One region of the Streptomyces sp. BHT-5-2 genome, then DNA from elsewhere that is predicted to be linked to it. Evidence: riboswitches for the same ligand, from Rfam matches in the RefSeq annotation. Region 1 holds a riboswitch; each other region holds the start of a gene.

Evidence for each region. Region 1 has a riboswitch for cyclic di-AMP ahead of K2224_RS10085 (C40 family peptidase). Riboswitches for the same ligand answer to the same signal wherever they lie in the genome.
Region 2: another riboswitch for cyclic di-AMP. It lies ahead of K2224_RS35020 (M23 family metallopeptidase); the one in region 1 lies ahead of K2224_RS10085 (C40 family peptidase).
Region 3: another riboswitch for cyclic di-AMP. It lies ahead of K2224_RS03215 (transglycosylase family protein); the one in region 1 lies ahead of K2224_RS10085 (C40 family peptidase).
Region 4: another riboswitch for cyclic di-AMP. It lies ahead of K2224_RS05360 (M23 family metallopeptidase); the one in region 1 lies ahead of K2224_RS10085 (C40 family peptidase).

What each region holds. Positions count from the first base shown of each region.
Region 1 covers NZ_CP081496.1:2,268,665-2,275,804, reverse strand. The annotation lists gene K2224_RS10095 (M23 family metallopeptidase) at 1-1,211, shown strand, start outside; gene pcrA (DNA helicase PcrA) at 1,323-3,806, opposite strand; cyclic di-AMP (ydaO/yuaA leader) riboswitch at 4,055-4,225, shown strand; gene K2224_RS10085 (C40 family peptidase) at 4,233-5,366, shown strand; gene K2224_RS10080 (hypothetical protein) at 5,564-5,917, opposite strand; gene K2224_RS40365 (C40 family peptidase) at 6,176-7,108, shown strand.
Region 2 covers NZ_CP081497.1:1,620,776-1,627,915, forward strand. The annotation lists gene K2224_RS35010 (pitrilysin family protein) at 1-3, shown strand, start outside; gene K2224_RS35015 (pitrilysin family protein) at 42-1,424, shown strand; cyclic di-AMP (ydaO/yuaA leader) riboswitch at 1,724-1,880, shown strand; gene K2224_RS35020 (M23 family metallopeptidase) at 1,893-2,672, shown strand; gene K2224_RS35025 (GntR family transcriptional regulator) at 2,913-3,599, shown strand; gene K2224_RS35030 (HPr family phosphocarrier protein) at 4,108-4,389, opposite strand; gene K2224_RS35035 (GNAT family N-acetyltransferase) at 4,588-7,140, shown strand, end outside.
Region 3 covers NZ_CP081496.1:766,791-773,930, forward strand. The annotation lists gene K2224_RS03195 (Ppx/GppA phosphatase family protein) at 501-1,454, opposite strand; gene K2224_RS03200 (DUF501 domain-containing protein) at 1,451-2,005, opposite strand; gene K2224_RS03205 (septum formation initiator family protein) at 2,129-2,623, opposite strand; gene eno (phosphopyruvate hydratase) at 2,837-4,159, opposite strand; gene K2224_RS03215 (transglycosylase family protein) at 4,399-5,070, opposite strand; cyclic di-AMP (ydaO/yuaA leader) riboswitch at 5,078-5,247, opposite strand; gene K2224_RS03220 (transglycosylase family protein) at 5,507-6,601, opposite strand; gene K2224_RS03225 (cytochrome P450) at 6,859-7,140, opposite strand, start outside.
Region 4 covers NZ_CP081496.1:1,234,260-1,241,399, reverse strand. The annotation lists gene K2224_RS05370 (PP2C family protein-serine/threonine phosphatase) at 1-921, shown strand, start outside; gene K2224_RS05365 (DUF2332 domain-containing protein) at 956-2,125, opposite strand; cyclic di-AMP (ydaO/yuaA leader) riboswitch at 2,529-2,694, shown strand; gene K2224_RS05360 (M23 family metallopeptidase) at 2,706-3,980, shown strand; gene K2224_RS05355 (hypothetical protein) at 4,081-4,383, opposite strand; gene K2224_RS05350 (PrsW family intramembrane metalloprotease) at 4,466-5,767, opposite strand; gene trmB (tRNA (guanosine(46)-N7)-methyltransferase TrmB) at 5,862-6,716, opposite strand; gene lhgO (L-2-hydroxyglutarate oxidase) at 6,894-7,140, opposite strand, start outside.

The sequences.
Region 1 (7,140 bases):
ACACCGCCTCCTACGACTCCGGCTACGGCGCCGCGGCCTACGACACCAACGCCTTCGCGGCCGCCGCCACCGCCGTCCAGGAGCCGATCGGCTACGAGGCCACCGCGGTCTGGTCGACCGCGGACTACGCCGACTACGCCGACCCCAGCGCCCCGCCGTCCGCCCCGGCCCCCGGCATCCCGGCCCAGGCGGGCCCGCCCGCGGACGACACCGTCGGTGCCGGCGACACCCTCCTGTGGGACGCGCCCCTCGCGTCGTTCGCCACCGGGCCCGCCGAGACCACCGGGACCGCGCAGTCCCCCGAGGGCGAGGCCACCGCCGCTTCGACCACCGACCCCTCGGCCACCGGCGCCGCGTCGATCGCCGAGGCGATGACCCAGGCGATGCCGGTCACCGCCGTCCCGGAGGAGGACGCCGCCGCCCCCGTACCGGTCAGCGGTCCCGCGGCGGGCAAGGCGGTCCGCGGCGGCAACCGCGGCCGGCGGCGCCAGGCCAAGCGCTCGGCGCTGCTGACGGTCGCGGTGCCCTCGGTCGCCGCGATGGGCGTCTGCGCGGCGGCCGCGGCCTCGGTCGGCCAGTTCGGCGGGGACGAGAAGGACACCGCGACGGCCCAGGCCGCACCGGACGCCGGCACCATGAAGCAGGCGACGGCGGCCAACAAGAAGCTGGACAGCCAGCTGGCCGGACTCAGCGCCAGCGCCCAGGACTTCCGCGAGCGGGCCAGCCGTACCCAGGAGCGGCTGGACCTCAAGGAGCGGCAGGACCTGGAGCGCAAGCGCAAGGCGGAGGAGGCCGCCCGCAAGGAGGCGGCGCGCCCCAAGTTCGTCCTGCCGGTCACCCAGCACGGCCTGAGCGCGCTCTTCGGCCAGGCCGGGGTGAACTGGATGTCGGTGCACACCGGCATCGACTTCCCGGTCAGCTACGGCACCCCGGTCATGTCGGCCACCGACGGCACCGTCCACACCCAGTGGAACTCCGCCTACGGCAACATGGCGATCGTGACCGCGCCCGACGGCACCGAGACGTGGTACTGCCACCTGAGCAGCACCAAGATCCGCTCCGGTTCGGTCAAGGCCGGCGACACCATCGCCTACTCCGGCAATTCCGGCAACTCCACCGGCCCGCACCTGCACTTCGAGGTGAGACCCGGCGGCGGCGCGGCGGTCGACCCGATACCGTGGCTGCGCGCCCACGACCTCAACCCGTACTGAGCCCGTACGGGCCCCGCGCCGCCGGGCGCGGGGAAGAAGCGCCCGGGGCCCGCCGCACACCGCGACGGACCCCGGGCGCTTTCCGCTCGGCCGGGACGGGGTTCTAGAGCTTCAGAGCTTCTCCACCGGTGCGTAGCGCAGCAGGAGGCGCTTGGGCTTCTCGCCGCCGAAGTCGATGGTCGCCTCGGCGTTGTCCCCGCTGCCCTTGACGCCGACGACGGTGCCCAGCCCGAAGCTGTCGTGGGTGACGCGGTCGCCGACGGCCAGCGAGACCACCGGGCGGTCGGCGGCCCGCCGGGTCGCGAAGCCGCTCGGCCCCTTGGACCGCGCCGACGACAGCGAGGCCCCGATCCCGCCGCCGATGCCTCCCCCGCCGGAGGAGCCGCGCGACGACGACAGCCCGCCCATGGACGCGGACGGCGTCGCGGGGCCGGTGCGCTTCCAGTCCAGGTACTCGTCCGGGATCTCCTCCAGGAAGCGGGAGGCCGGGTTGTACGAGGGCTGGCCCCAGGCGCTGCGCATCGTGGAGCGGGTGACGTAGAGCCGCTCGCGGGCGCGGGTGATGCCGACGTAGGCGAGCCGGCGCTCCTCCTCCAGCTCCTTGGTCTGGCCGAGCGCGCGCATGTGCGGGAAGACGCCGTCCTCCATGCCGGTCAGGAAGACGACCGGGAACTCCAGGCCCTTGGCGGTGTGCAGGGTCATGAGGGTGATGACGCCCGTGCCGTCCTCGTCCTCGTCGGGGATCTGGTCGGAGTCGGCGACCAGGGCGACCTGCTCCAGGAATTCCGCGAGCGTGCCGGGATTTTCCTCGCCGCGCTCCTGCTCGAACTCCAGGGCCACGGAGGCGAGTTCCTGGAGGTTCTCGATCCGGGTCTCGTCCTGGGGGTCGGTGGACGACTGGAGTTCGGCGAGATAGCCGGTGCGCTCCATCACGGCCTCCAGGACCGTGGCGGGGCCGGCCCCGGACTCCACGATCGTGCGCAGCTCCTCCATCAGGACGTTGAACCGCTTGACGGCGTTGGCGGAGCGGGCGGCCATGCCGTACGCCTCGTCGACCCGGCGCAGCGCCTGCGGGAAGGTGATCTTCTCGCGCAGCGCCAGGGCCTCGATCATCGCCTCGGCGCGGTCGCCGATGCCGCGCTTGGGGACGTTGAGGATCCGGCGCAGCGGGACGGCGTCCTCGGGGTTGGCGAGCACCCGGAGGTAGGCGAGGATGTCGCGGACCTCCTTGCGCTCGTAGAAGCGCACGCCGCCGACGACCTTGTAGGGCAGCCCGACCCGGATGAAGATCTCCTCGAAGACCCGGGACTGGGCGTTGGTGCGGTAGAAGACCGCGACGTCGCCGGCCTTGGCGTCGCCGGCGTCGGTGAGCCGGTCGATCTCGTCGGCGACGAACTGGGCCTCGTCGTGCTCGGTGTCGGCGACATAGCCGGTGATCCTGGGGCCGGCGCCGGCGTCCGTCCAGAGGTTCTTGGGGCGGCGGTTCTCGTTGCGCTCGATGACGGCGTTGGCGGCGGAGAGGATCGTCTGCGAGGAGCGGTAGTTCTGCTCCAGGAGGATCGTGGTGGCGTCCGGGTAGTCCTCCTCGAACTGGAGGATGTTGCGGATCGTGGCGCCGCGGAAGGCGTAGATCGACTGGTCGGCGTCACCGACGACGCACAGCTCGGCGGCGGGCGCCTCGGCTGTGCCGGGGCCGACGAGCTCGCGGACGAGGGTGTACTGGGCGTGGTTGGTGTCCTGGTACTCGTCGACGAGGACGTGGCGGAAGCGACGGCGGTAGTGCTCGGCGACGTCCGGGAACGCCTGGAGCAGGTGGACCGTCGTCATGATGATGTCGTCGAAGTCCAGGGCGTTGGCCTCGCGCAGCCGGGCCTGGTACATCGCGTACGCCTGGGCCAGGGTCTTCTCGAAGCCGTCGGCGGCCGTCCCGGCGAAGGTCTCCTCGTCGATGAGCTCGTTCTTGAGGTTGGAGATCTTCGCGCTGAAGGACTTGGGCGGGAAGCGCTTGGGGTCCAGATCGAGATCGCGGCAGACCAGGGCCATCAGGCGCTTGGAGTCGGCCGCGTCGTAGATCGAGAAGGAGGACGTGAAGCCGAGCTTCTTGGACTCGCGGCGCAGGATCCGCACGCAGGCGCTGTGGAAGGTGGAGACCCACATCGCGTGCGCGCGCGGGCCGACCAGCTGCTCGACCCGCTCCTTCATCTCGCCCGCGGCCTTGTTGGTGAAGGTGATCGCGAGGATCTGGCCGGGGTGGACGTGGCGCTCGGCGAGCAGGTGGGCGATCCGGTGGGTGAGCACCCGGGTCTTGCCGGAGCCGGCGCCGGCGACGATCAGCAGCGGGCCGCCGCTGTGGACCACGGCGGCCTTCTGCTGGTCGTTGAGCCCCTCCAGGAGCGCCGCCGGGTCGATGGCCGGGCGGGCGGCGCCGTCGCGGTAGTACGGCTCCCTGGGCGCGGGCGCGTCGAACCTCCCGCCGAAGAGGTCGGCGGGGATCTCCTCCGGGGCCGGGCCGTGCTCGTCCTCGGGCGGCGGCGGGGGCTCCTCGTCCGCGGGGCCGAGGTCCGCCAGGAAGCTGTCGTCAAAGAGGCTGCTCATCGCCCACCGAGTTTAGGCCGCCGCACTGACACGTGGTTGCGGAGTGGCGGATTGGCCGGTACCGCACGGAGGGGTCGCCGTCGTGTGCGGTGGTGCGCAAACCTGGGGCCGCTCACATTCTGGTCACAAAAAGGTTTCGGGCATATCGAACACCAGCCTTCACAGGAGCCACACGAGTTGGCTACGGTCTCGCTCGGGCAGCCCGCCGTCCCAGCGGACGACAGCGTTCGCACGGGCCGCCCCCGCCGAGTCCGGACCTGCCGTCAGGCACCCGGAGCCGGGGACCCGACACGCACCACCGGGGTGAATCGACCGGTGCGACCGTCGCCAGGCGGGCGCACGGGTCGTAGGGCAAGCCTTCCGTCAGCACACCGCCCGAACCCGACAGCTAACCCGGTAGGCGGTCCACGGAAGGAGTCGCCGGCCTTGGCGTCCCACCGCAAGCCGCGCACCCCCATACTCGCCACACCCGGCGGCCGTCGTACGGCGGCCGGGCTCACCACCGCCGCCCTGGCCTCGGTCACGCTGCTCTCGCAGACCGCGAACGCCGCCCCCAAGGCGCCGCAGCCGACCATCGAGGAGGTCAAGCAGAAGGTCGACGACCTCTACCAGCAGGCGGAGGTGGCCACCCAGAAGTACAACGCCGCCAAGGAGAAGGCGGACGGCCAGCAGCGCACCGTGAACCGCCTGCTCGACGAGGCCGCCCGGCGCGCGGACAAGATGAACGAGTCCCGGCGCCGCCTGGGCGCGTTCGCCTCGGCGCAGTACCAGACCGGCGGGATCAGCCCGACCGCCCAGCTGATGCTGGCCAAGGACCCGCAGCAGTTCGTCGACCGCAACCACCTGATGGAGCAGCTCACCGGGCGGCAGAAGCAGGCGATCACGGACTACGAGGAGCAGGCCGCGGCCGCCGCCCGCCAGCGGGCGGAGGCGACCCACAGCCTGGAGGGCCTCCAGGAGTCGCAGGCGTCTCTGAAGGAGAGCAAGCGAAACGTTCAGGCCAAGCTGGCCGAGGCCCGGGAGCTGCTGTCCCGGCTGACCGCCCAGGAGAAGGCGCGGCTTGCCGAGTTGGAGCGGCAGAAGGAGGCCGAGGCCCAGCGCAAGGCCGCCGAGCAGGCCCGCAAGGAGGCCCAGCAGCGCCAGCAGCAGCCCGGCGGCAGCGGCTCCGGACAGGGCTCCGGCGGCGGCACGTCCGACAGCGGCTCGTACTCCACCAAGGCCGGCAAGGCGCTCGCCTTCGCCCGCGCCCAGATCGGCAAACCGTACGTCTGGGGCGCGACCGGACCCAGCTCCTACGACTGTTCGGGGCTGACGCAGGCCGCGTGGCGGGCCGCCGGGGTCGACCTGCCGCGTACGACCTGGGACCAGGTCAAGGTCGGCACCCGGGTCACCAGCAGCGATCTCCAACCCGGCGACCTGGTGTTCTTCTTCAACGACATCAGCCACGTCGGGATGTACATCGGCGGCGGCGAGATGATCCACGCCCCGCACCCGGGCGCCAGCGTCCGGGTCGAGTCGATCTACGGCATGCCGATCTACGGCAGCGTCCGGCCCGGATAACCGACATACGGGCGCGCACCCCGCGTCCTTGACGGCCCCCGCCTCCGCGGCCCTGCACGCCACCCCCCTCACACCCCGCCACACGCCACCGCGCGGTCATCCGCCGCCTCCGCCTCCGGATTTCGGAGCGGGAGCGGGATGACCGCGCGGTGAGCCGTCGGTACGGCGGTGTGGCCTGTGGCCCGTGACCCGTGGGCTCAGGTCCAGAGCACCGCGAGAAAGATGTTGAACATGGTGAGCCCGCCGACCGCGCCGAAGAGCGGCTTGGGGAGCTTCTCCTCGTCGCGCTTGACGTAGACCAGCGCCAGGATCACCACCAGGACGGCCATCTTGATGCCGATCTTGATGTTGTTGATCGAGTTGCCCTGCATCTGGTTCAGGCCGACCAGCACGATGCCGGTGACCAGCATCGTCAGCGCGCCGTGCAGCATGGCCGGCACGAAGCGGGCGGCGCCCGCGCCCATCGCCTTCATCTGGGTCAGGAAGCCACCCAGGAGGGAGGCGATGCCGATGATGTGCAGGGCGACGAAGACATTGATTACTACGTCCATAGTGCTGGATCGTATCCGTCCCATAGCACGCCCTTTCCGGCAGGGCGCCCGCGATGCCCGCTTCGGTCAGCGCCCGCCGTTCCTCGGCCCCGTCCCGGGCGGAGGGCCGGTCATCCCCGCCTCGCACGCGGTCGGAATCGGGCAATGCCGGGCAAGGGGGTTTCTCGTCGTGACCCCGGGCTTAGCTTCCTCCTTCAGACGACCGGGCCCGTACCCCGCCGGTCGTTCCGCCCCGCAGGGAAGGAAGTGACGGCCGCCATGGCGTCGCACCACACGGCCGGTGAGCGGCCGCCGCTCACACCACCGCCGGCCCTGGGCCGTACCGCGCGCAGCACCCGCAGCGGGCTGCTGCTCGTCGCGGACCCGCAGCGCTATCTGGACGGCGCCACGGTGCTGGAGCGCACGGGCAGCCACCAGGCGACCGCGGTGGCGGGCTGGGCCCGCCGCCTCGGCAGCGTCCGCCGGCTCGGCAGCCACCCCACGACCACCACGGACCGCCCCCCGGATCCCACCGCCCCACGGCTGCCGGAACAGGCCGGACCTGACGCGGTGGAGCAGCCCGCCTCCCGCGGCCCGCAGCAGCCCACTTCCCACCGCCCGGAGCAGCCGGCCTCCCGCGCCCTGGAACCGTCACACCCCCGCGCCCTGGAGCCGTCGGGTCCCCGCACGCCTGCGCCGTCCGGCCGTCGTGCCCTGGAGCGGTCAGGTCCCCGTATCTCGGAGCCGTCGGGTCCCCGCGCCCCCGAACAAGCCGCGCCGTACGCCGCCGAGTGCTCGACGCCGCGCGTTCCGGAGCCGGCGGCAAGCGTGGCCGCACCCGCGCGGCCGGCCCCTGCGCCCGTCGACCGCGCCGCCCGGGCGGTGGCCTTCGCCCACGCCGCCCTCGGCAGGCCCTACGCCTGGGGTGCGACGGGCCCGGCCGCGTACGACTGCTCCGGGCTGACCCTGGCCGCCTGGAAGGCCGCCGGCGTCACCCTGCCCCGGACCACCTACACCCAGATCACCTCCGGCACTCGCGTCGCCTGGCCCCATCTCGCCCCGGGGGACCTGGTGTTCTTCTACTCCGGCATCAGTCATGTGGGCCTCTACATCGGCGGCGGCGAGATGATCCACGCCCCGCACCCGGGAGCACCCGTCCAGATCGCCCCACTCGACCAACTGCCCTTCGCAGGAGCCACCCGCCCCGCGTAGCGCGGCCCGCCGCGTGCTCCTCGCGGGCCCGC
Region 2 (7,140 bases), on a different replicon from region 1:
TGACCGACGCCACCACCCCCGCAGACGCCCCCGTGAGCACCATGGAGTTCCACCCGCAGCCCCGGGGCGGCGCTCCCAAGCCGTGGGCCTTCCCCGCGCCCGAGCGCAGCCGGCTGGCGAACGGTCTGACCCTGCTGACCAGCCACCGCCCCGGCCAGCAGGTCGTCGCGGTGGAGATCAACCTCGTCGCGCCCCTGGAGGCCGAGCCCGAGGGCCTCGACGGCGTCGCCACGATCATGGCCCGCGCGCTGTCCGAGGGCACCGACAAGCACACCGCCGAGGAGTTCGCCGCCGAGCTGGAGCGCTGCGGCGCCACCCTGGACGCGCACGCCGACCACCCCGGTGTACGGGTCGCCCTGGAGGTCCCCGCCTCCCGGTTGCCGCGCGCCCTCGGCCTGCTCGCCGACGCGCTGCGCGCCCCGGCCTTCCCGGACAGCGAGATCGAGCGGCTGGTCCGCAACCGCCTCGACGAGATCCCGCACGAGCTGGCCAACCCGGCCCGGCGCGCCGCGATGGCGCTCTCCAAGGAGCTGTTCCCGGCCACCTCACGGATGTCGCGGCCCCGTCAGGGCACCGAGGAGACGGTCGCCCGGATCGACGCGACCGCCGTCCGCGCCTTCTACGACGCCCATGTCCGCCCCGCCACCGGCACCGCCGTCGTCGTCGGCGACTTCACCGGCGTCGACCTGGCCGCGGCGCTGGCCGACACCCTCGGCGCCTGGACGGGCTCCACCGCCGAACCGCGGCAGCCCTCCCCGGTGGTCGCCGACGACACCGGCCGCGTGGTGATCGTCGACCGTCCCGGTGCCGTCCAGACGCAACTGCTCATCGGGCGGATCGGTGCCGACCGGCACGACCAGGTATGGCCCGCCCAGGTGCTCGGCACGTACTGCCTGGGCGGCACCCTCACCTCCCGTCTGGACCGGGTGCTGCGCGAGGAGAAGGGCTACACCTACGGGGTGCGCTCCTTCGGGCAGGTACTGCGCTCCAGCGCCCCGTCCTCCCCGGAGGGGGCCACCGGCGCCGCCCTGCTCGCCATCAGCGGGTCGGTGGACACCGCGTCCACCGGGCCGGCGCTCCAGGACCTGTGGACGGTGCTGCGGACCCTCGCGGCGGAGGGGCTGACGGACGCCGAGCGCGACGTGGCGGTGCAGAACCTCGTCGGTGTCGCACCGCTGAAGTACGAGACCGCCGCCGCGGTCGCCGGCACGCTGGCCGACCAGGTGGAGCAGCAGCTCCCGGACGACTACCAGGCGCAGTTGTACGTCCGGCTCGCGGAGACCGGCACCGTCGAGGCGACCGCCGCGGTCGTCAACGCCTTCCCGGTGGACCGGCTGGTGACGGTCCTGGTGGGTGACGCGGCGCAGATCGCCGAGCCCGTCAAGGCGTTGGGCATCGGCGAGGTGACGGTCGTCAGCAGCTGACCCCCGGTGTGACGGGCCCTCACCCGACGGCCCGTCATCTGTCGACAAAGCGGCTCCCGTGGCGGGCACTTGCCACGGGAGCCGCTTCGCGTGCACGCCATGTCACCCTGTGCCCGCGGCGGGAACGGCCGGTGGGAACCGTGCTGCGCGGACGGTCGAGGATGCCCGGCCGGTTGTGCCGGTTGCCCGATTCGCGTGTGGCGTGGCGCACAAAAATCCGGTTCTGTTTGCCGATCGAAAGTTGTCCCGATTAGCGTCGGTCCGGCTGTTCGTCACAACTCCGCCACACCAGTGGCACCGGACAGCCATCGCCGAGTCCCCGTACGGCGCGAGCCAGGGGAGCCGGGGACCCACATGTCCCTTGGGGTGAATCGGGCGCCTCCCCGGAGGAACCCGTAGGAGACCTTCCTGCTCCGAACCCGTCAGCTAACCCGGTAGGCGAGAGGGAAGGAAAGGACCAGCCGCCACATGGCGTTCACCCGTGCCACCGGGAAGCACCGCCGCGCGAGCCGTACCGCTCGCACCACCCGCAACCTCGCCGGCATAGCCACCCTGGCCGCCTCCGGTGTCGTCGCCTCCGTGGCGTCGCCCGCGCTGGCCGCCACGGACGAGCCCGCTCTCCACGACACCGGCCTCCGGCAGGCCGTCGTGATGGGTGACGAACTCGCCGTCCGGATCGAGGCCCAGGCGGACGCGCAGCAGGCCGCTGCCGAGGCCGCGGCGGCCAAGGCGAAGGCCGAAGCCGAGGCCGCCCGGCGGGCCGAGGCGGCGAAGAAGAAGGCCGACGAGGAGCGCGCGGCCAAGGTGCGCGCCGCCCGCGAGGCCGAGCGCAAGCGCCTCAACACCTTCGTCGCTCCGGTGACCGGCTCCTACGTCTCCACCGCCTACAAGGCGTCCAGCGGCCTGTGGTCCTCGGGCAGCCACACCGGCATCGACTTCCACGCCGCCTACGGCACTTCCGTTCACGCGGTCGGTTCGGGCACCGTCGTCGAGGCCGGCTGGGGCGGCGCGTACGGCAACAACGTCGTGATCAAGATGAACGACGGTACGTACACCCAATACGGTCACCTTTCGTCGATCGGGGTGACGGTCGGACAGACGGTCACCCCCGGGCAGCAGATCGCCCTCTCCGGCAACACCGGCAACACCACCGGTCCGCACCTCCACTTCGAGGCGCGGACCGGTCCCGACTACGGCTCGGACATCGACCCGGTCGCCTACCTCCGCGCGCACGGCGTCACCGTCTGACCCACCCGGACCCCGCCGCAGCACCGTCCCCCGGAGCCCCGTCCCGCCACACCGGCAGGCCGGGGCTCCGTCGTCTCCCGGAAAAGGCCGGCACGGGGGCGTGTACCGACTCCCACGCATCGGCCGAAAAGCTTCGGTGAATTCACGAGATCCCGAGGGAGAATTCCCAACGGTCGAATAAAGTCAGGGAATGTCGCCGCAGGGGCGGCGGTCCCGGTGATTACGGCGGAGGCACTGACGATGCGAGGCCATATTTCCGCGCATGCGGTGTGCACGGCGATTCGCGACGATATCGTCGCCGGTGCACTGGCGCCGGGCAGCCGACTGATCGAGGACATTCTCGCCGCGCGGTACGGCGTATCCAGGGTCCCGGTGCGGGAAGCGCTGCGCACCCTCCAGTCCGAGGGCTTCGTCACCACCCGCCATCACGCGGGCGCCTGCGTCGCCGAACTCACCGAGCAGGAGGCCGCCGACCTCCTCGACCTCCGTGCCCTCGTGGAGCCGCTGGGCGCTGCCCGCGCGGCCGCCCGCCGCACCTCCGCCCATCTGAAGGTGCTGCGCGGCCTGGTGCGGCTCGGTCGTGAGCGGGCCCGGCACGGCCATGCCGCCGACCTGCGGCAACTGGACGGCTGGTTCCACGAAACGCTCGCCCAGGCGGCCGGCAGCCCCAGCCTCACGGCACTCCTCACCCAGCTGCGGCGCAAGATCGAGTGGATGTACGTCATGGAGCCACCGTCCCGGGTCACCGCATCGTGGGACGAGCACGGTGCCGTGCTTGACGCGGTGGCCAGGGGTGACGCGGAACGGGCGCGCGCCCTCATGGCGGCGCACATCGAGCGGTCGCTTCCCGTGTACCGGCTGCGGCGCGCCGCTCCCGGTGTGAGGGACCCGAAACGCCCCGTCAACACGGCGCGCGCCCGGGCTTAACAATGGCCCCGTATAAAAAGGGACGGGAAAGGGAATTGCTTCCATGGGGGGAGAGTGGCGGGAAGGCGAGGGGGCGAAGGCGGGGGAGGCTCGTATTTCGCGCTTCGCGCTCTGTGATCCCCACTCTTTCCTTGTCCCCCATTCCGTGGTCCCGCTCTGAGGAATGTACAGGGGTGCGGATTCTGGCTGCCGATGCCGGGATTTCCCGCGCGGAGCTGCACCGGGAAATCCCGCTTCGCTGCGAGGAAAACAGTCGTGCGGCCTTTCCGGGCTCGTGTCTAATGTCCCGGTGGCTTCTTCCCCTTCTCCCCGCGAGCTTCCGGACGTCACCGGGACGCCGGTCGAAGAGTCCGCTGCCGGGCGCGACACCGAGGACGCCCCGGAGGGACAGCGCCCCCGTGACACCGCCCCAGTGAAACGACCCCGCCGCGGCACCGGGTCGTCCCGGTCACCGCGGCGGGGCCGCGTCAGCAGAGGTGGGGAGAAGGGCACCCGGCCCCGAAGCTCCTCAGACGGTCTCGGGGAGCTCCTCGAGACCCTCCGCGACCAGCTTCGCCAGGCGGTCGAGCGCGGCCTCGGCGCCCTCGGCGTCGGAGGCCAGCACGATCTCCTCGCCCCCCTGGGCACCGAGGCCCAGGACCGCGAGCATGGAGGCGGCGTTGACGGGGTTGCCGTCCGCCTTGGAGATCGTCATCGGGACACCGGAGGCGGTGGCCGCTCGGACGAAGATCGACGCGGGGCGGGCGTGCAGGCCCTCGGCCCAACCGACATTGACGCGGCGCTCAGCCATGGTGTTGCCCTTCAAAGTCGTGACTGTTGTCTAGACCATTCTGGCATGCGGCCCGGAGTGGTCCCGAAGCCCTCCGGCCCGGACTCCCGGCCGGCCCGCCCGGACCCCCTTCCGGGCCCTTGCTCCCGGGGCGAGGCCCGGGAAATCGAGCGTACGCACGCCGAGCCGGTTGTCGGTGCCCCGCCGTACTCTGTCCGCATGGAGACGCCGCCGGACCACGCGTACCCGACCCACTGGGAAGCCGACGTGGTCCTGCGCGACGGCGGCACGGCACGCATCCGGCCCATCACGCCCGACGACGCCGAGCGGCTGGTCTCCTTCTACGAGCAGGTCTCGGACGAGTCGAAGTACTACCGCTTCTTCGCCCCGTATCCCCGCCTGTCCGACCGCGACGTCCATCGGTTCACCCACCACGACTACGTCGACCGGGTCGGCCTGGCCGCCACGGTGGGCGGCGAGTTCATCGCCACCGTCCGCTACGACCGCATCGACGACCGCGGGCTGCCCGCCAAGAGCCGCGAGCACGACCAGGCCGAGGTCGCCTTTCTCGTCCAGGACGCCCACCAAGGCCGCGGGGTCGCCTCCGCCCTCCTGGAGCACATCGCCGCGGTCGCCCGTGAACGGGGCATCCGCCGGTTCGCCGCCGAGGTGCTGCCCGCCAACACCAAGATGATCAAGGTGTTCACGGATGCCGGCTACACCCAGAAGCGCACCTTCGAGGACGGAGTCGTCCGCCTGGAGTTCGGCCTCGAACCAACCGAGCAGTCCATGGCCGTGATGCGCGGTCGCGAGCAGCGCGCCGAGGCCCGCTCCGTCCAGCGGCTGCTCGCCCCCGGCGCGATCGCCGTCATCGGCACCGGCCGCGCCCCGGGCGGCCTCGGCCGCACCACACTGCGCAATGTGCTCGACGCCGGCTTCACCGGCCGCGTGCACGCCGTCAACCACGCCTTCCCCGAGGACCTGCGCCGCCTGGAGCCCGAGGGCGTCCCCGCCGTCCGTTCGCTGCGCGAGATCCCCGACCCCGTCGACCTGGCGGTCATCGCCGTCCCCGCGGCCGTCGTCCCCGACGTCGTCCGCGACTGCGGCGAACACGGCGTCCCGGGGGTGCTGGTCCTCTCCTCCGGGTACGCCGAGTCCGGCCCCGAGGGCCGCCAGCGACAGCGCGCGCTGCTCCGCCAGGTCCGCTCGTACGGCATGCGCCTCATCGGCCCCAACGCCTTCGGTCTGCTCAACACCGCCCCCGACGTCCGGCTGAACGCCTCGCTCGCCCCCCGGATGCCCGGCGCCGGCCGCATCGGCCTGTTCACCCAGTCCGGAGCGATCGGCATCGGCCTGCTCAGCGGACTGCACGAGCGCGGCCCCGGTGACGGCGGCATCGCCGGCATCTCCACCTTCGTCTCGGCCGGCAATCGTGCCGACGTCTCCGGGAACGACCTCCTCCAGTTCTGGTACGACGACCCGCACACCGACGTCGCCATCCTCTACCTGGAGTCCATCGGCAACCCACGGAAGTTCACCCGGCTCGCCCGCCGCACCGCCGCCGTCAAGCCCGTGGTCGTCGCCAAAGGCGCCCGGCACCACGGCGCCGCCCCCATGGGCCACGCCGTGCCCACCGTCCGCGTCCCCGACAGCACCGTCGCCGCCCTGATGCGCCAGGCCGGCGTGATCCGCGTCGAGACCGTCACCGAGCTGATCGACGCCGGGCTCCTGCTGGCCTCCCAGCCGCTGCCGACCGGCCCGCGCGTCGCCATCCTGGGCAACTCCGAATCGCTGGCCCTGCTTGCCTACGACGCCTGCCTCACCGAGGGGCTCCGCCCGCAGCGCCCCCATGTCCTGCCCTCCGACGCGACCCCGGACGACTTCCGCGCCGCCCTGGCCGAGGCGCTCGCCGGCGACGGCTGGGACGCCGTCGTCGTCACCGCCATCCCGTGGGTGGGGGAGGAGGGCACCGCCGGCCCGGGCGGGGGCGAGGGCATCGCACTCGCCGACGCCCTGCGCGCCGCGGTCGCCGCCGACCCGGGCAAACCGGTCACCGTCGTCCACCTCGCCATGGACGACCTGGCCGAGACGCTCGCCGCCCCGCCCGAGCCCAACGCGCCGCACGCATCCCAGGAACCGGCCACCCCGGCCCCCGGCCCGGTCCCTGACGCCTCGGGACGCACCCCCGCAGGGCCGCCCCATGAGCACGCCCCGGACCGGGCGTCCGCCCCGGAAGCCCGCCAGACCGCCGCCCCCGAGGCCCCACCCGGCCCCCGCCCCGTCCTCATCCCCGCCTACCCCGCCGCCGAGCGCGCCGTCCGCGCCCTCGCCGAGGCCGTCCGGTACGCCGCCTGGCGCCGCACGGCCGCCGAACCAGGCCGGGTACCCGAATACGACGACATCGAGGAGACGGCCGCCGGCACCGACATCGAGCGGCTCCTCGACCGGCTCACCAGGGAGGTCGCCCCCGGCCGCTCCGTCGCACTGCCGCCCGCCGACGCCGAGGCGCTGCTCGCCCGCTACGGCATCCCCATCCGCCCCGCCCTCCCGGCCCCCGACCCGGACGCCGCCGTCCGCGCCGCCGCCCGGCTCGGCTACCCGGTCGCCCTCAAGGCCACCGCCCCCCACCTGCGGCACCGTGCCGACCTCGGCGGCGTCCGCCTCGACATCGCCGGCGAGGCCGAACTCCGCCGCACCTACACCGAATTGACCGACTTCCTCGGCTCCCCCGAGGAGCTGCGGCCGGTCGTCCAGGCGATGGTGCCGCGCGGC
Region 3 (7,140 bases), 1.5 Mb from region 1:
CCCCACATGGGGGGTCGCTCGTGAGCCCCTTCACAAGAATGACGAGGGCATCTGCTACACTCCGCCGGCTTCGTGACCGACGCCATAGCGCGTTCCGGGAACCACGGTATAACGCGACACGTTGGACACCCCTGTTGATCAGGGCTTGTCCGCTCGTGAGCGGCTCTGTCACACCCCTCGCGGACACTCTCGTCACGCGGTGGAGACCCACCGTAGACCCGGCAGTCCTCGGGCAGATGAGTCCTAGGACCTTCGAATGAGGGTCGGATGGCCCCCGAGTTCGCCCGGGAGGCGGGTTTTTCATGTGAAGGATTTCACGAACCTTTTTTCCGGCGGCCCTTCCGGAACCCCTCCAGCGCCCCCGAAGCCCGCTCGGACGGCGCCGCGTCCGCTCAAAACGCCCGTTCTGAGCGGAGGTTGCGGCACCGTCCCGAGCGGTGCGCGGGCCCTGCCGTCAGGCGAGGCTCCAGGCGATTCCGTCCAGCATCGCCCGCAAAGTGTCACTCGTCATCGAGTGCCGCGTGCCAAGCAATGCCGTCCAGAATGTCGTGTTCGCTGACCACGACCTCGTCGGCGTCGATCCGCTCCATGATCTCCAGCAGGACCAGGGCACCGGCGGCGATGACGTCGACCCGGCCGGGGTGGAGGACCGGGATCGCGGCCCGCTCGGCGTGGGTGGAGGCCAGCAGCCGCTCGGTGATCTCGCGGACCGCGGCCCGGGAGATCCGCGAGTGGTGAATGGCGGCGGAGTCGTAGTGGTCCAGGCCCTGGGAGATGGCGGCGACGGTGGTCACCGAGCCGGCCAGGCCGACGAGGGTGGCGGCCTCGGTCAGCGGGACGGTCTCCTCGGCGCGATCCAGGGCCGCGGCGATGTCGGCCCTGATCGCGGCGACCTGGGTCACGGTGGGCGGGTCGGTGATCTGCCCGTCGTGCAGGAGGTGGCGCTCGGTCATCCGGACGCAGCCGACGTCGACCGAGCGGGCCGCCCGGACCGTCTCACCGCCGAGCACGAACTCCGTGGAGCCGCCTCCGATGTCCACGACGAGGTAGGGGAGTTCGATGTGCGGGTGGCCGGTCAGCTCCTTGGTGGCGCCGTTGAAGGAGAACTCCGCCTCCTGGTCGCCGGTGATCACCTCGGGCTCGACGCCCAGGATGTCCACCACACCGCGGACGAAGTCGTCGCGGTTCTCCGCGTCCCGGGAGGCCGAGGTCGCCACGAAGCGGACGTGCTCCGCGCCCAGCCCCTTGATCACCGCGGCGTACTCCCGGCAGGCGGCGAAGGTGCGCTCCAGCGCCTCGGGCGCCAGCCGCCCGGTGCGGTCCACGCCCTGGCCCAGCCGGACGATCTGCATCCGGCGGTCGAGCTCCTTCAGCTCGCCGGTGGCCGGATCGACGTCCGCGACCAGCAGGCGGATGGAGTTCGTACCGCAGTCGACGGCGGCGACACGCTTCACTCGGACTCTCCTTCGTCGGTCCGGCCGCCGTCCTCGGCGCACGGGGTCACGCACGGGCCCTTGCGCCACCACTCCGGCAGCATCGCGAGCGCCTCGTCGCCGAGCGGGTTGACGCCCGGACCGGCGGCCAGCGAGTGGCCGACGAGGACGTGCAGGCACTTGACCCGGTCGGGCATCCCGCCGGCGCTCGGGAAGCCCTGCAGCACCTCGACGGCGTCCCGCCGGCGGATGTAGTCCTCGTGGGCCGCGCGGTAGGCGGCGGCCAGCTCGGGGTCGTTCGCCAGCCGCTCGGTCATCTCCTTCATCACGCCGTTGGCCTCCAGCGTGCCGATCGCGGAGGCGGCGCGCGGGCAGGTCAGGTAGTAGAGCGTGGGGAAGGGGGTGCCGTCCTCCAGGCGCGGCGCGGTCTCGACGACGTCCGGCTGCCCGCAGGGGCAGCGGTGCGCGATGGTGCGCAGGCCGCGCGGCGGGCGGCCGAGCTGCTCCTTGAAGGCGGCGATGTCCGCGGCGGTGGGCTCGGTGGGCTCGGTCTGGGGCGGAGGCGTGTCCATGTGCGCTTTCGTGAAGGCCGGTGACGGGGGACGAACGGGGCCGGGTGGCCGGCGGGCCGGTGGCGTCCCGTACCGCCGGGGCGGCCCCGCCCGTACAGTCTCGCCGCTGCCGGCCGGTGCGGGCTACCGCCCGCCGGCGGCGGCCGGGGTGGTGTGGACGGCGTCGGCCCGGTCCGTGCGGTCGACATCGTCCCAGAGCTTGTCGTACCAGGGGCGCTGGGTGGTGTCCGCCCCCTTGGGCGCGGCGCGGACGCCGGAGCCGTCCTGGACGATGTACCCGGTCTCGCCCGGCATGACGTAGTGGAGATGGCGGCGGGCCTGCTGCCGGACGTAGGCCGGATCCTGCCAGCGGGCCTTCTCGTCGCGCAGCCGGTCGAGCGCGGCGGCCGCTTCCTGGGCCTTGCGGCGCTGGTCGGCGATGTCCGAGCGCTGGGTGATGTACTGCCTTATCGGGTAGGCCAGGGCGACCACCAGCGAGCACATCACCAGCGCCAGCAGGGCGGCGCGGCCGGTGAGGCGGTTGCGGCGGGGCCGCCGCCGGGCGCGGTTGACGCGGGCGGCGGCCTGTTCGCCGAGCGCCTTGAGCCGGGTCGCGGTGGAGGACCGGTCCGCGGGCACGTCGTCTCGCCTCCCCTTCAGCTTCCGTCCTGACGTCGTCACGGCGGGCGTCATGACGTACGTCCCCGGCAACGGTACGGGACCGGCGCCGGGGACGCGGCACTTAGGGGCCTGTGGCGTCGGCCCCCGCGGTGCTTACTGGTTCGCGGAGCAGCTGTGCTCGTTGCTCCGCGGAGCGGCTGTGTCTGTTGCTCCGCGGAGCGACTGTGCTCGTTATTCCGCGGAGCGGAAGCGCGGGAAGGCGCTGCGGCCGGCGTACACCGCGGCGTCGTCGAGGATCTCCTCGATGCGCAGCAGCTGGTTGTACTTGGCGACGCGCTCGGAGCGGGCCGGGGCACCGGTCTTGATCTGGCCGCAGTTGGTGGCGACGGCCAGGTCGGCGATGGTGACGTCCTCGGTCTCGCCGGAGCGGTGCGACATCATGCACTTGAAGCCGTTGCGCTGGGCCAGCTCGACGGCGTCCAGGGTCTCGGTCAGCGAACCGATCTGGTTGACCTTCACCAGGAGGGCGTTGGCCGAGCCCTCCTCGATGCCGCGGGCCAGGCGCTCGGGGTTGGTGACGAAGAGGTCGTCGCCGACCAGCTGCACCTTGGTGCCGAGCTTGTCGGTGATGACCTTCCAGCCGGCCCAGTCGTCCTCGAACAGCGGGTCCTCGATGGAGACGAGCGGGTACGCGGAGACCAGCTCCTCGTAGTACTCGGTCATCTCGGCGGCCGAGCGCTCCTTGCCCTCGAACTGGTACTTGCCGTCCTTGTAGAACTCGGAGGCGGCGACGTCCAGGGCCAGCGCGATGTCCTGGCCGGGAGCGTAGCCGGCCTCCTTGATGGCCTCCAGGATGAGGTCGAGGGCCTCGCGGTTGGAGCCGAGGTTCGGGGCGAAGCCGCCCTCGTCGCCCAGGCCGGTGGCCAGCCCCTTGTTCTTCAGGACCTTCTTGAGGGTGTGGTAGACCTCGGCGCCCCAGCGCAGCGCCTCGGAGAAGGACTCCGCGCCGATCGGGGCGATCATGAACTCCTGGATGTCCACGTTGGAGTCGGCGTGCGAGCCGCCGTTCAGGATGTTCATCATCGGGACCGGCAGGACGTGCGCGTTCGGGCCACCGAGGTAGCGGAACAGCGGCAGGTCGCTGGCCTCGGAGGCGGCGTGCGCGACGGCGAGGGAGACGCCGAGGATGGCGTTGGCGCCCAGCGAGCCCTTGTTGTCGGTGGCGTCCAGGTCGAACATCGCCTGGTCGATCAGCCGCTGCTCGGTCGCGTCGTAGCCGACCAGCTCCGGGCCGATCTGCTCGATGACGGCGAGGACGGCCTTCTCCACGCCCTTGCCGAGGTAGCGGTTGGGGTCGCCGTCCCGCAGCTCGACGGCCTCGAAGGCGCCGGTGGAGGCACCCGACGGCACGGCGGCACGGCCGGTGCTGCCGTCGTCGAGGCCGACCTCGACCTCGACCGTGGGATTACCTCGCGAGTCGAGAATTTCGCGGGCTACGACGACGTCGATGGACGGCACGTTGTCTCCTTCATGGGTGTCTGGAGTTCTCGGCATGAGCCTAACGGCCCTGGCGTGATCCGCTCGCCCGTGGCCCGCTCCGTGGGACGAAAAACCCCAACAAGCGCGTCGAAAGCCCAGTTCACGGGAGGTTTCCGCGCAATGTTCGCTATGCGGGGAACGCTGCGCCGGGCCGCCGGCCGGGCCCGGGAACGGAGAAGCCCCGCCGTGGCGCGCTCGGGGGTACGCGCCGCGGCGGGGCAGCTCTCGCGGGTCTCTCAGGTGGCCGGTACGGCTCAGACGCTGAGCTTCTGACCCGGGAAGATCAGGTTGGGGTTGCCGCCGACGACGGACTTGTTGGCGGCGTAGAGCGCCTTCCAGTTGGTGCCGTGCGCCTTGGCGATCTTGGCGAGGGTGTCGCCGGCCTTGACGGTGTAGGTGTCGCCGGAGCGGTGCTGCGGGGCCGGCTGGGCCTTCTCGACCTTCTCGCGGGCCGGGGCGGACTTCTTGGTGGTGCCCTGGCTCTTCTTGGTGGTCTCGGTGCCCTGGCTCTTCTTGGCGGTGGAGCCGGAGGTGTCGAGGTCGGGGGACGGGCCGCCCGCGGTGAGGCCGCCGGCGGGGGCGCAGGTCCAGGCGCCCGGGCCCTGCATGGCGAGCAGCTTCTCGGCGACGGCGATCTGCTGGGACTTGGTGGCCAGGTCGGCGCGGGCCGCGTACTTGGTACCGCCGGCGGCGGCCCAGCTGGAGTTCGAGAACTGCAGGCCACCGTAGTAGCCGTTGCCGGTGTTGATCGACCAGTTGCCGCCGGACTCGCACTGGGCGACCTTGTCCCAGGTGGCGACCGAGGCGGCGGAGGCGGAGGTGGCGCCCATCAGCGGGACGGCCACGGCGGCGCCGGCGACACCGGCCAGGGTGGCGACGCGGACGGCCTTGGAGCTGCGGCGGTGCTTGCCCTTGTTGATCAGCATCGTGCGTTCGTTTCCTCACCGACGCCTACGAGGTGAGCTGTCGGGTTCGGGCCGTGTGAGCTGCCCGGCCGCGTGTGCTGCACACGCGACTTCACCCCAAGCCGGTCGACCCGTTCTCACGGGCGGGGCCGGCACTTACCTTGGGTCCCCCGCTCCTGCCTTCGGCGCTTGCGCGTCGTCGACTCCGACCGCCGGCAGGACTCGGCGTGCGATCGAAGGGCCCGCTTTGGCGAGCGGTCCTGACCGTAAGCAGTAACCCTGTTGGTGTTCAAACCCCATCTTCTGAACCAAGTTGACCGTTTTTGATCAATGCACGGACTGTTTCCGCAGGTAGACCCCGTTATGGGAGCGGGGGGCGGGGTGCACCCCGCCCCCCGCAACGAGAGCCATATCTCACTTTTACGAAACGGCGGGAAATCCGGCGAACTGCCGGTAACTACCCCTGCTTCCGCCCGAGATCGAGCAGCTGGCCCGGGTGGATCAGATCGGCGTCGGAGCCGATGACGCCCTGGTTGCGGTGGTAGAGCGCGGGCCAGCCGCCCGGCAGGTCATGGCTCGAGGCGATCGCTGACAGGTTGTCACCCGGGCGAACGCGGTAGCTGCCGGCGTCCGCCGGGGGCGTCCGGTGCGTCTGCCCGCCGCGCGAGGCGTGCCGGCCGCTGCCGCCGTCCCGGGAGTCCCCGTCGTCCGCACCGTCGCCCGGCGCACCGCGGTGCTTGCCGGTGGCGGGAGGCAGGGAGGGGCTGTCGGGGCCGTCGGTGTCGGTGGGACCGGTGGGGTCGGCGGAGTCCGAGGGGGACGGGGAGGCGGGGTCCGTGGGGTGCGCCGGGTGCCGCGTCGGCTGCTGCGCCGGGTCCGTGGGATCGGACGAGCCCGATGGGTCGGCCGGGGCGGACGGGTCGTCGGACGGGGAGGCCGACGGCGTACCGGGGGCCGGGTCCGACGGCGACGCGGAGCCGGAGGGGCTCGGGGTCCCGGAGTCGGACGGGGACGCCGAGTCGGACGGCGAGGGGGCGGCGGAGGACGAGCCGGACGGGTCCGGTGTGGCCGACGGGTCGGCCGGGGCACCGGAGTCGCCGTCGGACGGCCCGGGGGTCGGGGTGCCCGGGCCCGCGCCGTCCGCGTCCCCCTTCGTGCCGGAGTGGCGGCCGTCGGAGCCGCCGTGCGTCGGGCGCGGCGACGGGCGGCTGGTGGCGCCCGGGTCCACGCTGGGCGCGGGGCCGCCCTTGGTCAGTCCGGCGTGCAGCGCGCAGCTGGGGAACGCGTCCGGGCCGCGGTCGTGGAGTATCGCCTCGGCCACGGCTATCTGCTGGGCGCGGCTGGCGAGGTCGGGGCGGGAGGCGTAGGCGGAGCCGCCGTAGTCGTCCCACATCTCCTGGGTGAGCTGGAGGCCGCCGTAGAAGCCGTTGCCGGTGGCGGCGCTCCAGACCCCGCCGCTCTCGCACTGTGCGACGCGGTCCCAGGTCGAGGCGTCGGCGGCGTGCGCACCGCCCGCGGTGAACAGCGGCAGGGCCAGGCCCGCGCCGGTCACTCCGGCCGTGACAAAGATGGCCGGTGCCTGTCGGGGGCGACGGTGCCGACCGTTCCCGGAACGCATGCGGTTGCCTTTCGAGCGGCGGTTGAGTTGTCGGATCGGCGGTGGCGAGGGGTGCCGTGCGGCGACCCCGGGACCGCCCCCGATCGTCGGAGGAAAGGTAGCCGGGGTCACCGGCAGTCACAAGCCGGTGTAGCGGAGATCACGCAATGGTCACGTATGTGACGAAGTGTCAATTCCGGGGCCGCCGCTGGTCAGACCCCCGCCCGGGGCGGCTCGACGGTGAACTCGACCGGCAGGGTGCGCAGTCCGCGCATGATGAGCCCGCCGCGCCAGCGCAAATCGTCAGGTTCCGCCGCAAGTCGGAGGTCCGGGAGGCGGGTCAGCAGCGTCGCCAGCGCGGTCTGCCCTTCGAGGCGGGCCAGGGGTGCGCCGAGGCAGTAGTGGATGCCGTGCCCGTATCCCAGATGCGGGTTGTCACGCCGCGTGAGGTCGAGCACGTCCGGCTCGTCGAACCGCGCCGGGTCGCGGTCGGC
Region 4 (7,140 bases), 1.0 Mb from region 1:
GAACTCCTGCTCGCCGTCTACCACGGTGTCCAGGACTACCGGCAGTCGGCGACCGAGGTCAGCACCGTCGTCGTGGTGGCCCTGCTCGCGCTCGTCATCAACCGGGTCGTCCGGGCCGGCGAGGCCCGGCTGGCCTCCGAACGGGACGTCTCGGAGGCCGCCCAACGGGCCGTCCTGCCCGCGCCGCCGGCCCGTCTGGCCGGTCTCGTGATCGCCGCGCGCTACGTAGGCGCCCGGGCCGGCGCCCGTATCGGCGGCGACCTGTACGCCGTCCAGGACACCCCGCACGGCGTGCGGATGATCGTCGGCGACGTCCGGGGCAAGGGCCTGGAGGCGGTGGAGGCCGCGGTGGTCGTGGTCGGCGCCTTCCGGGAGGCGGCGGAGCAGGAGGCCACCCTGGAGGCGGTCGCGCACCGGCTGGAACGGGCCCTCCGACGGGAGGGCGGGCGCCGCGCCGGCATCGACGAGCACGAGAGCTTCGCCACGGCCGTACTGGCGGAGATCCCCGCCGGCGGCCGGTCCCTGCTCCGCATCCTGAACCGCGGACACCCGCCCCCTGTGCTGCTCACCCCCGAAGGCGGTCTGCGGGAACTGGTCCCGTCCACCGCCGCGCTGCCGCTCGGCCTGGGCGACCTGGACGGCCGGCCGGACCGCTCGGACGAGACGTTCCTCCCGGCCGGGGCGCTGCTGCTCCTGTTCACCGACGGGGTGACCGAGGCCCGCGACCGGGCCGGGCGGTTCTACGACCCGCGCGCCCGGTTGCGCGGGAGTCAGTTCAGCGGGCCCGACGACCTGTTGGACGTGGTGGTCGAGGACGTCGCCCGGCACACCCGTGGGGGCCCCGCGGACGACATGGCCCTGCTGGCGGTCCAGCGGCCCCTGGACATCCAGGGGCCGTCCGACGGGGCGTCGCCGCGCTGACGGTTTCCGGCCGGGCCGGGCGGCCCCCGCGCGGCTACGGCAGCGCGGGGCCGAGCCAGCGCACGTGCTGGCCGTGCGGGCCCGTCAGGGCCACCGGGCGCTCGTCCACGGCGAGGGTCAGCAGCAGGGCGTCGTCCGGCCCCGGGGAGCGGTGCTCCGGCGCGTCGATCCACGGGAGCACGCTGTGGTGCTCCTGGGAGATCCAGTGGCCCCCGCCGTCCCGTTCGGCGAGCAGCGACCGCACGAGGCGGGCGAACTCCTCGCGCCGGGCGAGCGGAAGGTAGTTCAGCACCGAGCTGTGGAACACCACGAGGGTCGCCTCGGGCGGCGCCTGGGCGGCCAGCGCCGGCAGTTCGTCCACCAGGTCGCCGCGCACCAGGACCGGGCGCGGCGCGCCCCGCACCGCCTCGACGGCCGCCGAGAGCCGCGCCGTACGGGCCTCGTCGCCGGGCCAGAGGAGGGCGCGCAGCCAGCGCAGATCGTCCGGCTCGCCGACCGGGTCGAGCGGGTTCAGGTCGATGCCGCCGCGCCAGACGATCTCGGGCAGCGCGCCGCGCAGCGCCCCGTCGCCGCCGGGCGCGGGACCGCTGGTCCGGCAGGTGAAGGTGACCGGGCTGCCCGGGGCACCGGCCGTGAAGGTCGCGCCGCCTTCCCCGGCGTCGCTCCCGTAGGGGCCGTCCTTCCCGGGCCGCCCCTCCTGGACGTACCGGTAGCGGTAGCGGTCCGGGTGCAGGCACAGCCCCGCCGAGGTGCCGACCTCCAGGAGGGCCAGCGGCTGCGGCAGACGAGCCAGCAGCGGCAGCAGCGTGGCGCAGCGCGCCGGTTCGTTGGTCTGGGTGGCGCGGCTCATGATCACCGCGCGGACCTCGTCCCAGTGCCGGATGGTCCACTCGCGCCAGCGCCCGTACGCCGACTCGCCGCGCGGCCCCGACTCCGCGTGCGGGCCGTCGAGATGGCGCACCGCGGCGAGCAGGAGGTCGGGCTGCTGCTTGTTGCCGGCCGGCAGCGAGGCCGCGATCAGCTCGCACAGCTCGTCGTCCCGGCCGATCCGGGCGGTCAGCTCCTCGTGGGCGTCGGACCGGCCCCGCGCCTGCTGCCGGGAGAACTCCCGGTACCTGGCCGCCACTTCCTGCGGGCTGTTGACGGTGTTCCCGGTGTTCCCGGCGTTTCCGCCGTTTCCGGTGTGCGCGACGTTGACGACCATGGGGCGACGTTATCGCCCTTACGCTCCGTGATCGTGGTGCGTCCCTCCGCATAACAACTGGTGCACAATCGTCGCGAGATCGTTTGGCGAGGCGGGGGCAACTCGCCCCGTTTACGGCAGAGATGGCAGTAAAAGTTCCCGTCAGGGCCCCCGCGGGAGGCTTGCGGAACGCCCGCAGATTCGTGGGAACGCTTGGATTTCCCCAGCCGTCTCTATTACTGTCCGATAACGGAGCGCGGTCGTCCCAGCCGTCGCCAGTGGCGGCTCCGTGCGCCGACGCCGAATCCTGTACGCGCTGTTCCCGCACGTCCAGAACGACCCTCATGTCACCCGCCCGAGCCAACGGTTCGAACGGCGCGACCCGTGTCCTCGACCCGGGTCGACTCGCCCGGATCGGACGGTTTCGCGGGCACTGCCGGATCCGCCTGGAATTGCAGGGAATTGAGTCGAGGGAACCGGGGAACCACCATCTTGGGGTGAATCGGGCGCCGCTCGCCAAGGGGTGCCCGTAGGAGACCTTCCTGCTCCGAACCCGTCAGCTAACCCGGTAGGCGAGAAGGAAGGAAAGGAGAACGCCCCCGTGGCGTCCAACAGGCCCGCCCCACAAGGCCCGTCCACCTATGGCCCCGGCGGCCCCGCCGACTTCGGCGGCGCGGTCGGTCCCGGCGGCCCCGCCGGCCCCGGTGCCCCCGCCGCTGCCGGTTCCCCCGTCATGCCGGCCCAAGTTCCGTCGTCCTACGAGGAGTTGGCGGACGGCGCGCCGCCTCGGGAGCCGTTCTTCCACGACCGGTCCTCCCAGGCGGCGGCCCGGGCAGCACAGACATCCCAGGCGACCCAGGTGCCCCAGGGCGAGCGGGGGCGGCCGTCCGGTGACGAGCCGTCCCACGGCCCCGCCGGCGACGCGGACGACTGGCTCCCGGGCGACGAGACGGGCGACGGCGACGCCGGCCGCCCGGTCCGCGGCAAGCACCGGGTGGCGAGGCAGCGCGGCGGCCTCGCACGCGGCGGTACGGCGCTGGGCGTCGGCGTGATCGCGGCGGTCGGCGCGAGCGGGGTGGCCGCGGCCGAGGGCCGGCCGCCGGTCCCGATCTCGATGCCCGACCCCGGCGGGGCGGTCGACGACACCGCCGGCACGCTCCGGGACGCCCCCGCGCCGCCCTCCCGGACCGCTGACGCCGACGGGGACGCCGGGGCCGCGGGCCCCGCCGAGGCGCTGCGCCACCGCATCCTCCAGCAGGCCGACGCCCGGCAGAGCGCCGCGGAACAGGCCGCCGAGGCGGCCGAGGCGGCCGCGGACGCGCCCGGCCGGCAGCAGGAGGAGGCCGCGCAGCCGACCTCGACGACCGCGGAGGAGAAGGCGGAGCCGCAGGGCACGACGGCCGCGGCGACCGGGCACCAGGCGGCGGCGCCCGTGGCCCGGCACCCGAATGCGGCGGCCGAGCACCCCGCCCACCAGGCGAGGACGTCCGTCGCCCCGCTCTCCTCGTACACCCTCGGCGCCGGCTTCGGGCAGGCCGGCGACCGCTGGGCCGCGGAGCACACCGGGCAGGACTTCACCGCCCCAACGGGCACGCCGGTCAAGGCCGTTCACGACGGGACCATCACCCAGGCGGGCTGGGCCGGCGCATACGGCTACCGCATCGTCCTCACCCTCGACGACGGCACCCAGCTGTGGTTCTGCCACCTGTCCTCCATGGTCAGGACGACGGGCCGGGTCCACACGGGCGACGTGATCGGCCGCGTCGGCGCCACCGGGAACGCCACCGGCCCGCACCTCCACCTGGAGGTCCGCCCGCACGCCGGCGCCCCGGCGGACCCGCTGCCCTGGCTGCGCGCCCACGGGGCCGCCGTCTGACGGACCGGCGCCGTAGGGGCCCGCACGGGTGCCGCACACGGGAACGGTGCGGGGCGCGCAGCATCGCCGCGCGCCCCGCACCGTCCACCGACCAGGCTCGCTAGCCGCGCCGGTCCGCCACCGCCCACGAGGCCAGGGCGACCCCGCCCGCCACCGCGAACACCGACGGCCACGCCCCGATCTTCTTGGCCAGCGGGTGCGAGCCCGCGAACGCCGCCACATAGGCACCGCTCAGCGCCGCGGCCGCCTTCGTGCCGGCCTTCTGCTGCCAGCCCCGGGCCGCCACCGCACCGGCGGCCGCCAGCGCGACCCCGCCCAGCGGCCGCTTCCTGGTCCAGCGGGCCACGCCGTAGCCGCCCACCAGGCCCGTGGCCGCCACCACGCTCGTCGGTATCCCAGCCATCGCAGAATCCTCCCTTGTACGGACAACTCCCCTGAGCCTACGCGCGGCCCACGGCCCCTACGGGAGCACGGTCGCTACCGGCTCACGGCTCCCGGCGCGGCTCGCCGGCCGGTGGCGCGGCGGGGCCCGGCATGCCCGTCCCGCCCGCCCACGCCTGGAGCAGCGCCGGTCCCGCCCACGGCCGGTGGCGCCACAGGCCCTCCAGCAACTCCCGCTCCCGGGCGGCGAAGTCCGGCGGCGGACCCGTCAGACGGGCGCGTCGGCGGTGGAAGGAGAGGGCGGTGGCCAGGGCCACGTAGGAGGTGACGGCGCGGGCGGCGGCCGGGCCGTGGGCACGGCGGGCGATGTCGCGGGCCAGCGCGCGGGTGCGGAGGGAGGAGAGCGCGGTGGGTTCCGGCGACGCCAGCCAGCCGGTGGCGACATACGGGGCGAGATGCTCGCGGACGGAGAGCAGCTCCTGCCGTCGGGCCCAGAGCGCCAGCCAGGTCAGGCCCAGCAGGACCGGGACCATGAACAGGCCGTAGACGCTGAGGAAGCCGGCGTCGCCGAGGTCGGAGGCGGCGTTCCAGATGCCGTGCAGCAGGACGGCGGTGGCCAGGCCGAGGAGGACGAGCCCGGCGCGGGCCCCGCGGCGCCGCGGATAGCGGGCCGCCGCCGCCCCGACCGCCAGGCCGGTGAGGATCGTGAAGAGCGGATGCGCGAACGGGGACACCACGATCCGCACGAAGAAGGTGCCGGCGGTGAGGGAGTTCAGGCCGGTGTGCCCCATGGACTGGTCCTCGCCGAAGGCGCTGCCCAGATAGAGGACGTTCTCGGTGAAGGCGAAGCCGGTGGCGGTGATCCCGGCGATCACGATGCCGTCGGTGATGCCGTCGAAGTCCCGGCGGCGGAAGCGGTAGAGCAGCAGGACGGCGGCGGCCTTCATCACCTCCTCGACGATCGGGGCGATGACCGTCGAGCCCCACGCCTGGGCCTCGGTCGGCGACGCCGAGGCGATGTTGTTGGCCAGCCAGTCGGTGGCGAAGCCGTTGGCCAGGACCGCGACCAGGGTGGCGGCGCACGACCCCCAGGCGAAGGCGAACGCGAGGTTCCGCCACGGCTCGGGCTCGATCCGGTCCAGCCAGCAGAAGGCCGCGATGAGCAGCGGCACCGGGAAGACGGCCAGCCCGACGCCGACCAGGAACCCCTCGGTGCCGGTCTGCCGCCGCACTATCCCGAGGATGAGCACCCCGGAGAGCGTGAGCAGCGCGGCCAGTGCGACGGCCCGGACGGTCCTGCTGTGCCAGGGCGCGGACCAGCGCCGATGCCCCCGGTGGGCGTCGGCGTACGTGTACGGCGACGGGCCGGCTGCGTGCTCGGGGAGCGGCGGCGGTGACGGGTACACCCATCGACCCTAACGACGGCGGGGGAGTGCGGGCATACGGGTTTACCGGGCCTGGACCAGGATCTTCCGCGGGCTGCTGCCCCGGGGGCGGCCGTCAGCCCCGTCGGCGGAAGAGCAGGTCGTGCACGACGTGCCCCTTGTCCAGCCCCTGGCCCTCGAACCGGGTGAAGGGCCGGAAGTCGGGCCGGGGCGCGTAGCCGGAGTGCAGATTCTCCAGCGTGGGCTCGGCGGAGAGCACCTCCAGCATCTGCTCGGCGTAGGGCTCCCAGTCGGTGGCGCAGTGCACCAGGGCGCCGGGCGCGAGCCGGGTGGACGCCAGGGCCACGAACTCGGGCTGGATCAGCCGGCGCTTGTGGTGGCGCTTCTTGGGCCAGGGGTCCGGGAAGTAGATGCGCAGGCCGGCCAGGGACTCCGGGGCGAGCATCTCGCGCAGCAGGATGATCGCGTCGCCGTTGGCCACCCGGACGTTGGACAGGCCGTTCCGCTCCGCGAGACCGAGCAGGTGGCCCTGGCCGGGTGTGTGCACATCGCAGCCGAGGATGCCGGTGCCCGGGTCGGCCGCGGCCATCTGCGCGGTGGCCTCGCCCATCCCGAAACCGATCTCCAGCACGACCGGCAGTCCGCCGAAGAACGCGTCGAGGTCCAGACGGGAGAGCCCGTCGACGTCCACGCCCCAGGTGGGCCACAGGCGGCGCAGGGCCCCGGCCTGGGAGGCGGTGACGCGGCTGCGGCGCGGCTGGAAGGACCGGATCCGCCGCTCGTGGTGCGAGCCAGCGGGGTCGGCCGCAGGGCCCGTACCGTCGGGGAACATCGGGGCGCCGCGCCGGGGCACGGCGGCCGAGGCGGCGGTGGCGCCGAGCGGGCGCGCGGCGGCGGGCACCCCGGCGTCCGCGCCCGTGGCGTCGGCGTCGGGGGCGGTGGTCTCGGGGAGGGCGGGATTCTCGGGCACAGTGCTCCCGATTCTACGGACGCCGCCGCGGTGGACCGGAACGCCGCCGGCCGCCCGACGGCCCGCGGCCCCGGCCGGCGCCCGGCTCCGCAGCCCGGCATCGCATCGAACGCGCAGGTCAGCGTCCCACCGCGGGACCCTGCCGGCCGCCGGGCCGCGGCCCGCCCCGGCGGTCGCTCACCCCGCGAAGCCCCCGGGACCCCCAAGCCCCCCGGAGCCCCCGGGACCCTCGTCCGTCGCCGCGCGCTCCGGTATCCCCAGCAGCCGCGTCACCCGCCGGGCCACCTCCCGCCCGATCGGCAGGGAGGCCGTCGCGGCCGGCGACGGGGCGTTGAGAACGTGGATCATGCCGGGGGACTCGGCGAAGAGGAAGTCGTCGACGAGGGTGCCGTCGGGCAGCACGGCCTGGGCGCGGACCCCGGCC